Regions from separate parts of the Solibacillus sp. FSL W8-0474 genome, predicted to be linked through region 1. Evidence: a T-box and tRNA genes for the amino acid it is inferred to sense, from the RefSeq annotation. Region 1 holds a T-box; the other holds one or more tRNA genes.
What was found. A T-box is a leader RNA that pairs with one kind of tRNA and senses whether it is charged. The one in region 1 lies ahead of tyrS (tyrosine--tRNA ligase), so its partner is inferred to be a tRNA-Tyr.
Positions count from the first base shown of each region.

Region 2: it has a tRNA-Tyr gene. The T-box ahead of tyrS (tyrosine--tRNA ligase) is inferred to sense a tRNA for this amino acid. The anticodon was not compared.

Region 1 is NZ_JBBOQJ010000001.1:2,878,182-2,885,624, forward strand. Features, by position in the region: gene NYE67_RS14505 (hypothetical protein) at 65-256, opposite strand; gene NYE67_RS14510 (uroporphyrinogen-III decarboxylase) at 508-675, shown strand; gene NYE67_RS14515 (YIP1 family protein) at 735-1,352, opposite strand; gene NYE67_RS14520 (PstS family phosphate ABC transporter substrate-binding protein) at 1,455-2,627, opposite strand; gene tyrS (tyrosine--tRNA ligase) at 2,730-4,001, opposite strand; T-box leader at 4,073-4,281, opposite strand; gene NYE67_RS14530 (transglycosylase domain-containing protein) at 4,384-7,230, shown strand.
Region 2 is NZ_JBBOQJ010000001.1:3,857,057-3,864,499, forward strand. Features, by position in the region: gene glmM (phosphoglucosamine mutase) at 1-796, opposite strand, end outside; gene NYE67_RS19510 (CdaR family protein) at 885-1,883, opposite strand; gene cdaA (diadenylate cyclase CdaA) at 1,876-2,712, opposite strand; gene NYE67_RS19520 (zf-HC2 domain-containing protein) at 2,915-3,532, opposite strand; gene sigW (RNA polymerase sigma factor SigW) at 3,546-4,109, opposite strand; gene rocF (arginase) at 4,263-5,165, opposite strand; tRNA gene NYE67_RS19535 (tRNA-Lys) at 5,352-5,424, opposite strand; tRNA gene NYE67_RS19540 (tRNA-Gln) at 5,442-5,516, opposite strand; tRNA gene NYE67_RS19545 (tRNA-Tyr) at 5,530-5,613, opposite strand; tRNA gene NYE67_RS19550 (tRNA-Val) at 5,645-5,720, opposite strand; tRNA gene NYE67_RS19555 (tRNA-Glu) at 5,766-5,840, opposite strand; tRNA gene NYE67_RS19560 (tRNA-Asn) at 5,975-6,050, opposite strand; gene NYE67_RS19565 (alpha/beta fold hydrolase) at 6,203-7,443, opposite strand, start outside.

The DNA of each region.
Region 1 (7,443 bases):
CAATGTTTCTAGGGCTTTTTTATTGTACTTTTTATATTACTTAAGTAGCTGAACGAAATATATTTTATTCAGAAATATAAATTGTTGCATCATTTTCTAAACCTATATGAACACTTACAACTGAATGTCCTTTGTCATCAAACCATACTCCATTAGATTTGACTATTAAATCTAATGTTTGATAATCAAGTTTTATATTGTCTTTAACTTTTTTATCTGATTCATTTATTAAAATAGAAACATTATAAGATTCCATTGTTACACCTCCCAACTTCTACCTACAATTGCACGCAAATAAGAAACCTAAGGACAAGCTATTACTCTGATAAGTTTACTTTTTTCTTATTCAACTTCAGAGAAAAACATCAAACTTTTGTATTGATGCGGGAATAATTTACTTCACATAACTTATCTTGCGTTACTATTTGTATACCCCAATAACACATTTCTGCAAACGGATAAATATTAAAATATCCCTCATACTTATTTTATAATTTAATAAAGGATGTGATTTTTTTGGAAGATGCAAAATTTGCCGAACTGAATAGTGAAAAACTTAGTGCAATCAAACAACTGGAAGAAAAGTTGAACGTAACATTAATTGCTTATGACATTACCGGATCAAATAGTCATATTCAAAATGGCAATAATCCAGATGTGATTAACCCGTCTTAATGTTTTACTTTACAAAATAAAAAGACATTCACAAGATGCTACAATGTGAATGTCTTTTTTTAAAACAATAAATAACCAGCGCTTACCATTAATACTATTATCACAATAAAGGAAGCGAAAAATGCTTTCCATGTTGAAATTCGGTGCACTTCTGAAATACCAACTACTGTAATAACATATGTCCATAAACTGGCGATAATTATAAACGTACCACATACAAACTGTAAGATTAAATCACTTAATGATGTTTCAATATAAGTAATATTAAAAAAAGATTGCGGCGCAAATTGCATCCAAAACAATAGTATCGGTAATATCCAAATATAAGGAATCATCGTTACACTAATCATGCGGAACATTTCTTTAAACTTACCTATCCCGCCGAATGCTTTTGCTGATAGTGTCAAAACACCCGCTGATAAAGCTGTAGAAAGAAAGTAGAGCAATAAACTTGATAATAATGTCGAATAAACGATATCACCTAAAGTATATGCCCCTGTAAAATCCGAGCCGATAAAGCTAATTAAATTGCTTGCAAACATACCGATAATACCTACGATAATGAAATAAGATAACTTTTTATGTGTTAGAACATAACGAATGGTATCACGAGGTTTGGTAGCAATACTTAATACCGCATGTCGATCATCGACTGCATGTGTCAATTGCTCATTCAAAACAAAATCCCCCTAAAAATATGTCTATACTCTATTATACTGGCATACTGTGGGCGATTCAAAATTATTGTACTTAAATATGATTCTCTTATTTTTCAACCACTATTCTCCTGAAGTTATGGAAACATACCCTGCTTTTTCTATTAAAGATTGACCTTCTTCTGACAAGATCCAATCAATTAATGTTTTTACATTGCCAATTGGCTCACCGGCCGTCACAATATAAAATTCCGAAGCAATTGGATAGGCATTGGAGCGAATTGTTTCTTTTGTAGGAGCTACCCCGTTAACTTTCAATAGTTTTATTTCTTTATTCCGCACCATTTCATTTGAGTAATATCGGAATGTATAACCAATTGCATTTTTGTAATTTTTATATTGGGAAACCTCATTAATAATTCCCCCCATGCCTGTCGCGATATCTTCAGTTGGCGCCTCCATTAAAGGTGTATCCCCCATTAGACGTTGCAAAGCAGTTTGAGATCCACTATCCTGTGGTCTTTGGAATGCACGAATTTCATCATTATCCCCACCAACTTCAGACCAATTTGTAATCTCACCGGAATATATTCCTTTGATTTGTTCCAACGATAAACCGTCAATATTATTTTTACTATTCACGAAAAAGACGAATGCCTCTTTTCCAATAGGCGTTAATACCAATTCAAAGCCCTTATCTTCTGCTCGCCTTATTTGATTTTCAGAAGGTCCTGCTGCGAAGATTAGGTCTGCCCTTCCTAAAATCAAATTTGTATAGGCTTCATGTGTTTGGTTAACCATTACCTCACTCTTATATGGGTTATAATTTTTTTCAGGATATACTTCTTGAGCAATCGCGGCATAGAGTGGATACAATGCCGTCGCACCATCGATGACCGGTAAAGGTTCTTCTAATTTTAATGACGCAGTTTGTTCAAGCTCCACTAGTTGATTGCCTTCTACAAACGGTTCATACTGATAAATATTAACCTCAGCATCAACAGTAGGCACTCTGCTATCCAACCACTTATATATTGGTTGAATACATGTAATAGCTATAATAATCCCAGCTAGTCCCCAAAATACTTTCACACGCTTCTTCTTTTGATAAAATACATCAAAAATTTGAAGCACAAAACCTATATATAAAATTGAAGCTATTGCAATTATTAGCGGTATGTAATGAATGTTGCCCGCCAGTAGAAACGTGAAAACAATAACAAACGTGAAAAAGCTTGCTCCCAGCAATACAAAAATGGCCATTCCAATTTGTCCCCAATAAGATTTTTTCTCCATATCATCTCTCCCTTCTCATTATTACGTTCTTTCTAATTCCTAATATTCCTTTAAAAAACGCCTTGGAAAACTTTATTTCCAAGGCGTGTCAAAATCATTTAGTTATACAAATTTCACCATGTGATATTTTTTCTTTCCTCGACGGATAATCGCGAATGCATCTTCTAATCGGTCTTTTCCATCAATCAAATATTCCAACTCTGTAACCTTTTCTCCGTTTACGCTGATCGCACCGTTTGTTACATCTTCACGTGCTTGGCGTTTTGACGATGAAATGCCGGCTTCTACAATTAACTCAACAATGTTTTTGTCTTCTTTTGCTACCTCTACAGATGGAACGCCAGCAAATGCTACTTTCATTTCATCTACTGATAGTGCTTTTAAATCCCCTGAGAATAACGCTTTTGTAATACGCTCCGCTGCTTCTAGACCAGTTTCACCGTGGATAAGGCGTGTCATCTCTTCAGCTAAAGCTTTTTGTGCTTTACGTAAATGCGGCTCTTCTTCCACACTTACTGCTAATGCTTCAATTTCTTCACGTGTTAAGAAAGTAAAGATTTTAAGGTATTTGACAACGTCTGCATCTGCAGTGTTGATCCAAAACTGGTAGAACTCATATGGTGATGTTTTTTCAGCATCTAACCATACTGCGCCACCTGCTGTTTTACCAAATTTTGTACCATCTGCTTTTGTTACAAGAGGAATCGTAATACCGAATGCTTTTGCATTTTCATCGTGTGTTTTACGAATCATTTCCAATCCCGTCGTAATATTGCCCCACTGATCCGAGCCACCTACTTGAATACGAACATTATGGTGATCGTATAAATGATTGAAGTCGATACCTTGAATTAATGTGTAAGCAAATTCAGTAAATGAAATACCTGAATCTAAGCGTGAAGCTACTGTGTCTTTATTTAAAATGTAGTTTACATTAATTAATTTCCCGTAATCACGTAAAAAATCAATTAATGACATTGGGCCAACCCAATCATTATTATTAACTAATACAGCACCGTTTGCTGCATCTGATGAGAAGTCGAATAAACGCTCCATTTGTTTTTTTAGACCTTGAACGTTTTTGTCGATTTGCTCCATCGTCTGTAGTTGGCGCTCTTCAGAACGTCCTGACGGATCCCCGACAGTACCTGTAGCTCCCCCAACTAATAAAATCGGTGTATGACCCGCTTTTTGGAAACGGCGTAATGTAAGTAATGGTACGATATGACCGATATGCATCGAATCTGCTGTTGGATCGACACCTACATATAATGAAACCTTCTCCTCGTTTAAAAGCTTTTCCATACCTTCAGCGTCCGTTTGTTGGTATAACAAACCGCGCCATTCTAAATCTTGCAGTAATTCATTCATTATTTTTCTCTCCTTTTACATGTGTTGTTATTCGCTATGTAAGGAAACAAAAAACGCCCCTACACGCCAATGCATGCAGGGACGTCAAATTTCTCATTTAACGCGGTACCACCCAGCTTGAAGAAAATTAAAAACTTTTCTTCCACTTTAAGCGTCTATAACGTGACGATCCGTCCAAGCTCCAAGTACGTAATTCATAAATGCGCTTTCTCTGGCTTTCACCAACCGCCAGCTCTCTAATCAGGGAACACATTTATTACTGCAAACTCTTCTTTGCCTGAAATTTATATTTTCTATTCTACCTAGAAAATAGATGTTGTCAATAAATATATTCGTTTATATATCAAATATGCTATAATAAACAAGATTTTAGGAGGGCGATGTTGTGAAAGAATGGCTTGATAAATTTAATAAAAAAATCGAATCCCTTGTTTCTTCAAAACAGATGCGCTACGTACGAATTACTGGTGGCGTATTCTGGAATTTAACCTTATTAGCAGTAATTTTTGTTGCTACTACGCTGTTATTTGTTGGGGGTGTAGGTGCAGGTTACTTCGCATCATTAACAAAGGATGAACCTTTGCGATCAAAAGAAGAGATGCGCGAGCAAATATTCAGCTATGAAGAAACAAGTGAACTTTACTTTGCAAACGATATTTACATAGGAAAAATTCGAACAGACTTAGACCGACGTGAGACATCGCTTGCTAATATATCTCCAATAGTTATAAATGCGGTGCTTGCTACGGAAGATGAATATTTCCGCGAGCATGAAGGAATTGTACCAAAAGCAGTTTTACGTGGGTTACTACAGGATGTATCGAACTCCTCTACACAAACTGGTGGCTCTACTTTAACACAGCAGTTAATAAAAAACCAAATACTTACAAATGAAGTTTCGTATGAGCGTAAAGCAAAAGAAATACTACTCGCTTTTCGTCTCGAGAAATTTATGAGCAAAGAAGAAATTTTGGAAGCATACCTTAACATTATTCCTTATGGTCGGAATTCTTCTGGTCGGAATATTGCCGGAATTGAAACAGCAGCCCAAGGTATTTTTGGTATTCCAGCTTCTAAGCTAAATTTACCACAAGCAGCCTATATTGCCGGAATACCTCAAGCTCCTTTTAAATACACACCATTTACAAATAAGGGTGAACAAAAGAGTGCTGAGGGAATGAAACCAGGTATCGACCGTATGAAAACGGTATTATATCGTATGCAGGAAGTAGGCTATATTTCGGAAAAAGAATATAACGAAGCAATAGGCTATGATATTACAAAAGATTTGAAGGGTTATGAAGAACGACCAGAGGACAAATATCCTTGGCTAACAGCTGAGCTAGAAATGCGAGCAAAAGAAATTTTCGCAAAAATACTTGCTGAAGAAGACGGAATTGACCCAGACCGTTTAAAAGAAGAAAAGAACTTAAACGAAAAATACTCTATTTTAGCAGACCGTACAATTCGTTCTGGAGGGTATCGTATTTATTCGACAATCAATAAAGATATGTATGATGCTATGCGAAATGTGACAGAAGAATTTACCTTGTATGGTCAAACATATAAGAAAAAAGAAAAAGATCCAGAAACAGGTGAAGAAATCGAAGTGGATGTGCCTGTTCAAACAGGAAGTATCATTATCGATAATAAAACAGGTCGTATTTTAAGCTTCGTCGGTGGACGTGACCACCAGTTAGAACAGTTAAATCATGCTACACAAGCTTATCGATCAAATGGATCAACTATGAAACCATTACTTGCTTATGCACCGGCACTGGAATATGGTGTAATCGGGGCGGGTAGCCCGGTAGTAGATGTTAAGTTTAAACGTGATTATGATAATTACGAACCTGTAAACTATATTCCTACACAGGAATTAGGTATTATTCCTGCACGTCAGGCAGTTGCTTCTTCTCAAAACTTGGCTTTGTTACGTTTGTATGACTCAATTTTAGATCGCCGTCCTGCTACGTATTTAGATAAAATGGGCTTTTCTAAGTTAACTGAAGGAGATTATGTGCATTTATCTACAGCCATTGGTGGTATTACTCATGGGGCAACAGTCGAGGAAAATACAAATGCTTATACTACATTTGCAAATGAAGGAAAATTCATAGATGCCTATATGATTGAGCGTATCGAGGATTTAGATGGTAATGTTGTTTATGAACATAAAGTTGAGCCGGTGGAGGTATTCAGTCCGGAAACTGCCTATATGATGACAGATATGTTACGTGATGTACTTCAACAAGGCGGTACCGCAACTTTAGCGAAAAGTCAGTTAAAGTTCTCTTCAGACTTTGCAGCTAAAACAGGTACAACACAGGATCATAAAGACGTTTGGCTAGTAGGCTATAACCCGAATATCTCAGTCGGTGTCTGGTTAGGTTATGACCAGCCTCGTACTCTTTATGCATTTAATAATCGTTATCAGCACCCTAGTAATCGTGTCAACCGATTATGGGCAAGTTATTTAAATACGCTTTATGATATCGATCCAGAATTAATCGGTACGAAGGAAACATTCAAAAAGCCAGAAGGTGTTGTTACGCAGTCGTTCTGTGGAATATCCGGATTAGCTGCTTCCACATCTTGTTCAAATGCTGGTTTAGTCATTTCCGATTTATTTAACAAAAATGTATTTTTACCTACACAGCCAGATGATAGTTTCGTTTCATCTACTTCTGTAGTAATTAACGGCAGTACTTATGCGGCACTACCAAGTACACCAACTGAGTTTGTCCAAATGAGTGGATTCGGATTGAATCAGGCCTTTATTGACCGTATGCTAGGTAGGCTCGGCGGGGATGCATCAAAGCTATTGCCATTTAGTACTGGTAATGGTGTTGTATCAGGTGCCCAGTTCGAAGCGGATGGTGCTCCACCTGAAGCTGTATTTGCAACATTGGCAAATGGCTCATTATCATGGACGGCTTCAGCATCCAATGATGTGGTTGGCTACCGTGTATACAGTATTACAAATGAAGGCACATCACTTGTAAGATCATTAAAGTCTTACGAAGGGTTCCAAATGTCTGTGTCAGAAGGCGTTAGGTATGTCGTTGTTGCTGTTGATATTACTGGCCTGGAGTCGGGTTATTCGAATGAAGTTGGGGAAGTTTATACTGCGCCACCTGAACCCGAAGATGAAGAGAATACTGTACCAGGAGAGATCATAGAAGAAGATTTAGACGATATAGAAATCGATCCAGAAACAACTATTGATTAATTTATAAAAAAACTGGGGCTGAGACATAAGTAGAATTTCTTTGTATAAGAGAAATTTCCTTATTAAGAAACTGATACTTTATGAATTGATTGGAGTGAAGGGGCGACTCCTGGGGGATGAGCGTGACGCCTGAGACTAGGAACAAAGGCTAAGAACGCCACGTCCTGTGGCAACGCTTTTGTGACCGACATCGTGTCGGCCTCACGCCCCCGG
Region 2 (7,443 bases), 980 kb from region 1:
TGATAAACATAATCTGGTCACCATCGACAATTGTTCCATTCTCATCAACTGCTATTAAACGGTCACCATCTCCATCAAAGGCCAAGCCAACATCTGCATTACGCTCTAGAAGAAATTCAGCTAATTTTTCCGGATGAGTCGAACCGACACCTTCATTAATATTCAGGCCATCTGGAGAAGCACCCATAGTGGAAATATCAGCCTCTAAGTCTGCAAACAGATGTGTTGCTAAAGATGAAGTTGCCCCATGCGCACAATCTAACGCAACGTGTAAACCTTCGAAATCTTCATCCACAGTTTGTTTTAAGTATGAAATATATTTTTGTCCACCCTCGAAGTAGTCTGTCACTGAACCAACAGCAGCTCCTACAGGACGTGGTAATGTATCTTCCTCTGCATCGATTAGGCTTTCGATTTCGGCTTCTTGTGCGTCAGTTAATTTAAAGCCATCTGGACCAAAAAATTTAATGCCGTTATCTGCCACAGGATTGTGCGAAGCTGAAATCATAACACCTGCTTCTGCATTCATGACACGTGTAAGGTAAGCAACACCTGGTGTACTAATCACTCCTAAACGCATAACTTCTGCACCAATCGAAAGAAGACCTGCTACAAGTGCTCCTTCCAACATTTCTCCAGAAATACGTGTATCTCGTCCAATTAATACTTTCGGGCGATCTTTAGCATCCTTCGTTAGCACATAGCCGCCAATACGACCTAGTTTAAACGCCAACTCAGGTGTTAGCTCACTATTTGCGACACCGCGGACGCCATCTGTTCCGAAATATTTACCCATTACTTTTTCTCTCCTTCAACGCTTAAATTACATACGTTTTAAATTTACCACCTAATGTGGACTGATTGTTTTTGTTGGTAGTTAAGTTTTACTCCGCGTTGTCAACACTTTCATCTGCATTGGCTTCGCTTTCCTCTTCACTAACAGGCTCGCCTGATACATCTGCATATACCGTAAGTTTATTCTGCGATAACTTTGTTGCACCTGTTGGAAGTGGAATTTTAAAATCATAGGAGCCAGACTCGGTAATTTTTTCACGAGATACTTCTACAATTACTTCTTCCAAAGCATCCACTGCCGCTTTCGGCCCATAAACAGTGATGCGGGATGGCTCTGACGACAACTTTTCAATCTTAAGCCCATCTACTGATTCCCCAATTTCAACCAATGTAATCGGGACTTCCCGACTATATTCATTAATTTCTACTTTAACATTGACCTTATCTGGATTAGCACGCACATCCAGTTTATTTAAATCACGGTCAAGAACCTTTACAGTAGCTTCTTGCTCAAACGATTCTTTTAAACCTTTTTCACCTGTAATTGTTGCCTTTACAAAGCTTATGTTATCAATCACACTTTTTGCACCGGTAATGGCAACTTTCGTCGGTTCTACACTCATCCTATTTACGATGAAGTCTTCGGCGACAAGGCTTTTATTCATCTCAGGCTCTATACGAAACTGCTCGGTAATTTTTTCTTCAATTGTCACATTAACGATTTTCGGTTCAATTGATACATTTAGTTTTTCAGAAAAGTTTTCCTGCTGTATTGTAACGCTATGTTCACCGATTAACAATGAGTTTAAATCGACAAATAATTTGTAATCCTTTTCCAGCTTTGTTGTTAAAACAATTGCCTTCGGTCCAGAAATTTTTACATCGACGGTTTCGGGAAGCCCTGTAACAAACAAACTATCTGAATCATAATACACTTCAAGCGGCACATTTGTAATAACATCTGTTTCATTTGATGAACCAGAATCTGCTGCTCGATTATCTTCAGTTTGAATATATAAAAATAGAGCAGCAGCTAAAAATAATGCTGTTAAACGTAGCATCCACGGGCTATCGAATAATTTATCCATTCTTTTTCCCTCCCCAAGTCCACTTAGAAGCTAAGTTAGAATCTTGCTCAGGACCAAACCACATTTTACGTAATAGTTCTTCAAATTCTGTCATAGTAAGGTTACGATGCAAGTTACCATTTGCTGTAATACTAATGGCACCTGTTTCCTCTGATACAACAATTGTAATCGCATCTGTCACTTCACTTAATCCAAGTGCAGCCCGGTGTCTTGTTCCAAGCTCCTTAGAAATAAATGCACTTTCAGATAACGGTAAGTAACAGGCAGAAGCTGAAATTTGGTTTTTTTGGATAATCACAGCCCCATCATGTAGAGGTGTGTTTGGGATAAAAATGTTAATTAGCAACTCAGAAGAAAGCGCGGCATCCATTTTAATACCTGTTTCTACATATTCATTTAGACCCGTATCTTTTTCAATTGAGATAAGTGCTCCAATACGACGCTTTGCCATATAGCTCACAGATTTTTTTACAGCTTCAATTAAACGTGTTTGTTCATCATCTTGCTGATTATTAGTACGTTGGAAAAGCTTCCCACGCCCTATTTGCTCAAGTGCCCGGCGAATTTCCGGTTGGAATATAATTATGATTGCTAAGAAACCCCAGTCAATTACTTCCTGTAATAGCCAATCGAGTGTATCTAGACCAAAAACATAGGTAGCAAACTTTGCCAAAACAACAATCAGCAACCCTTTTAATAATTGAACGGCTTTCGTTCCTTTAATGAGGGTCAATGCCTTATAAACTACGTACCAAACAAGCAGTACGTCCAACACTTTAAAAATCATCTCTACAGCAGCAATGTCTGTAAATTGTTCAATTATTTGCATGTGGCATCCCCCACCTTTTATAGCTAATCCATATTGCCTTTAGTATAGCATAATTCCGGCAATGATTAACTTTCATAACAGAAAAAAGTCTACCCGAACGAGTAGACTTTGCTTTTTATAATAGAACGTCATTTTTTTGAAGAAAGTTTCACTATTCGTCAGGAAAAAATTATTTTTATGTGGTTTTCAGTAAAACTGATATTTATTTATTGCTAAAGACCGCCATCAAATCATTAAAGCCATCTTTAATTTTATACCATAACCACTCGAACATTTCATCGATTTCCTCGACTTGTCCTGTAACTACTGCAGTGGAAGCCATATAGTTTCCATTTATTACTGTAACATTCCCATCTACTTCCCCTTCAATAATGATATCGCCGTTTTTCACAACGATGTCACCTTTAACAACTTCACCAGCGGGAACTGTTACCGTTTGCCCTTCAACAACTATATTTGGCTGTTTTGTCACAGAAAATTGATTGTCGTTCGGGAAACTACTTAGCACTGTAGCGCTCATAAACAAGCAAAACAATGCAGCAGCAACGAGCATCGGATGCTGACGGAACCAACGTTTTATGCCGACAGAACTTTTGCGTTTCGGTAAACGACTTATTACTTGTTCCTCAAAGCTTGGAGGGGCAGTAATATGCGCTGCACTCTTGATAAACGCAACCGTGTCACTTAATTCATGCATATGTTGTTGGCAATCCGGGCATGTCTGCAAATGTTGTTTCAATGATTGTTCATGCTCACGACTAATATCACCATCTAAATATTCGTGCATATAATCCACGAATTGTGATGCACACGTTTTCATGCGTATCTTCCTCCTACAAATTGTTTAACTGCTTTCTCAACGCTTCACGACCACGGTGAATACGGGTTTTTACTGTACCAAGCGGCATATCTAAAATTTCACTGATTTCCTGGAGCGATAATTCCTCAATATATTTTAAAACAATGACCGAACGATATTTGTCAGGAAGGCGACTGATTTCAAATTGAATTCTGTCCTGAAGCTCCATTTGTTCAATAGCTGCTTCAGGTGATTGCTCATCCGCAGCAATCTGTGAATACATATCCAATCCTTCTGTCCCAGCAACTTCGGCATCTAAATAGTAATCTGGCTTCTTTTTACGAATACGGTCGATACATAAATTCGTACCTATACGATAAAGCCATGTTGAAAATTTTCGATTTTGATCATACGAATGTAGATTAATATAGGCACGTATAAATGCCTCTTGTGCAATATCTTCTGCTTCTTGTTTATTTCCAAGCATTCGAAAACACACTTGGTACAGCTTGTGCTGGTAGAGGTTAACAATGTCGGCATATGCGTTTTGATCACCTTTAAGCACTTGCTTTATTCTTTTATTTACTAACGCATCCATTTGTCTTTCCTCTCCACCTTTTCAGCTGTTCTATATATACGGATTGTTTCTTAAAAGGTTTCATTTTCAAAAAAATTATTTTGTCTTTTCCGCAAAAATATGTGTTCCCATTATAACAAATTTCATTATGCTATACCCATTTTTTCACAATATTCATACTAAAGTTTCACCAAACAAAGAACCAATTAACGCAACTGCTACATCAGCCGTTTTATTACGTTCATCCAGTATAGGATTCACTTCGACAAACTCTGCAGACGTCAACAATCCTGATTCCTGAATCATCTCCATTGCTAGATGACTTTCCCTATAGGTAATTCCCCCGGCCACAGGTGTTCCAACTCCGGGTGTGTATAAAGGATCCAGTGCATCAAGGTCAAGAGATAAATGCATACCATCTATTTGATTTTGTTTAAAATAATTCACCGTTTCTTCCATTACATGTGTCATTCCAAGCCGGTCAATTTCATGCATCGTATAAATTTTAATGCCACGCGTTTTTATTAATTCACGTTCTCCCTCATCAATTGAGCGCCCGCCAATTATAATTATATTTTCCGCTTTAATTTTTGGTTCTCCATGTAATATAGAAGTCAATCGCTTATGCCCAAGCCCTATACTTGTAGCAAGAGGCATACCGTGAATATTCCCTGACGGTGTTGTCTCCGGCGTATTCAAATCGGCATGGGCATCAAACCATATTACCCCCAAGTTTTTATACTTCATAGAAAGTCCCGCTAACGTACCTATTGCTATACTATGGTCACCACCTAGTACTAGAGGTGTATGATCCTTTTTTACAACTTCATATACTTTCTCGGCAAGTGCTGTATTCACTTTAATTACTTCATCTAAATTTAGAAGCTTTTCGTCTTTCTGGTCAATTGCATTTCGTTCAATTACTTGAATATTGCCTTCATCTTCAACTTCAAATCCTAGGTTTACTAAACGTTGTTGCAAGCCTGCATATCGAATAGCACTTGGTCCCATATCCACCCCACGACGTTGTTGACCATAATCACACGGAACCCCTACAATTGAAATTTTTCTATTCATTTTCCCATCCCCTTACGAAATCTTAATATTTGGTCGGCTATTCTATGCTCAGCTAAACTCTCTATTGAAATTTCGATTTCCCAAACGGTTTTCCCTTTAATATGCAAAAAATCCTTTACTCATTAATATAAGTAAAGGATTGTAGTTTTTAAGTTTAAGTGCACTTCTAAATTTATAAAATAAAAGTGAGCCATGAAGGACTCGAACCTTCGACCCTCTGATTAAAAGTCAGATGCTCTACCAACTGAGCTAATGGCTCAGAAAAAAATAAAAAAATGGCTGGGGAACCTGGATTCGAACCAGGGCATGACGGAATCAAAATCCGTTGCCTTACCGCTTGGCTATACCCCAAACATTTTAAAGATGGTGGAGGGGGACGGATTCGAACCGCCGAACCCTAAGGAGCGGATTTACAGTCCGCCGCGTTTAGCCACTTCGCTACCCCTCCGACAAATGATGCAACACTGTTAAAAAATGAATGGTGGAGGATGACGGGCTCGAACCGCCGACCCCCTGCTTGTAAGGCAGGTGCTCTCCCAGCTGAGCTAATCCTCCATACATAACAAGTGTTACTAATTTATTTTTTTATGAAGCCTTAAATGGTGACCCGTACGGGATTCGAACCCGTGTTACCGCCGTGAAAGGGCGGTGTCTTAACCACTTGACCAACGGGCCGTTATGTAAATGATACGTTCTCTTTAAGACAAGATTTATAATATCATCATTTTCACTATCATGCAAGCCTTTTTAAAAACTTTTTTTAAAAAATGTTTTTATTTTTTTCCACAATACAAAAAGGCAAAAAAAAATGGCTCCGAAGGCAGGACTCGAACCTGCGACCTGCCGGTTAACAGCCGGATGCTCTACCAACTGAGCTACTTCGGAACGCTACTATATATGTACCTCATGTACAATGTTTCCCTTGTACATTTATTATTATAGCAACGTTTTTAATTTATACAAGCACTTTATTGAAATAATTTGTCTTTTATTTTTTTATTGCAGAAAGAGGAAAACTCCTCTTTCCTGGACTTTGTTTATTTTACGAATTTAACAATTTTCTCCACTAAACCATTCGCCAATGGTATCGTGGGATTTGAATAACTCGCTATATTTTGTTCACGATTTCCTTGTATGTCTTTTAAGACATGATTCATATGATCAAAATAATGAAGCTGTGCTTTGCTATTTGCCGATTTTAGACTTTCCGCATCTTCTTCTGTAATTTGGATATCCATTTTTCCTTGTATGATTAGTATAGGAACTTTCACATCCATTATTTCCTGCTGTGGGTTATATTTTAACCAAGAAATCATATACGGTTGAACAGAGGGTCTAAATAAGGACTGAAGTTCAGACGAAACTTTCCCGACTTTATTACCGGCTTTCAGCTGCTCCAATGCTTTTTCAGATTCCAACAACAAATTAGGTGGTAGACTCGCTGCTAGTTGTTCCATCAAAATCTCATCGACCGGTCTACCTGCCCCAGCAATGGAGATAAGTGAGTCTACATTGCCTTTTTGTGCAGCGATTGCCATAATTAATGCACCTTCACTATGACCAAGTAAATGAACCTCCGTAAAACGGCTGTCTTTTTTAGCATAATCAACGATTGACGTTACGTCCTGTACATACATTTCAAATGTTAAGTTCTCTTCTTTTGCAATTAGTGCTGTATTTTCACCAATACCCCGCTTATCAAACCGTATTGATGCAATTCCCTGTTCGGCTAGACTTTCCGCAATCATCTTAAGGCTGTTATTAGATCCACCACCAATAGTATTTCCATCTTTATTCGTTGGTCCTGAACCAGCATGGATAATAACAAGCTCCCCTGTTGGTTGTTCTGGCACTTGTAGGGCTACCTTTAATTCCCCTCCTAAAACAGGAACGGTATGCTCTTCATATGTTATAGAAGCCTCTGTATATGGATTTAAAGTAATCGAAAATGTTTGTCCATTTTGTGTAAACGTCCCTTCTATTTGTTCCTTTTCATAAGTCCCTTCTATTTTTATTAAAGACCCTGCCAAATCAATTTTAATCTCTATTTCACTATCATTATATTGAACAGATTCAAATGAAAATTCACTTAATCCTTGGGCTGGAACCGATATATTCCCCCCTGTTTTTTGCAAATCCAAAATAATTTCCAATGGTGACTGCGGGATTTCAATCATACCTTGCCATTTCCCTAATAATGCTTCGTTCATCTGGATGACCTCCTGAGAGCTTTCAGTTTGCCCTGTTGTAGCTAAGTCGGTACTGCTTGTTTTATCAT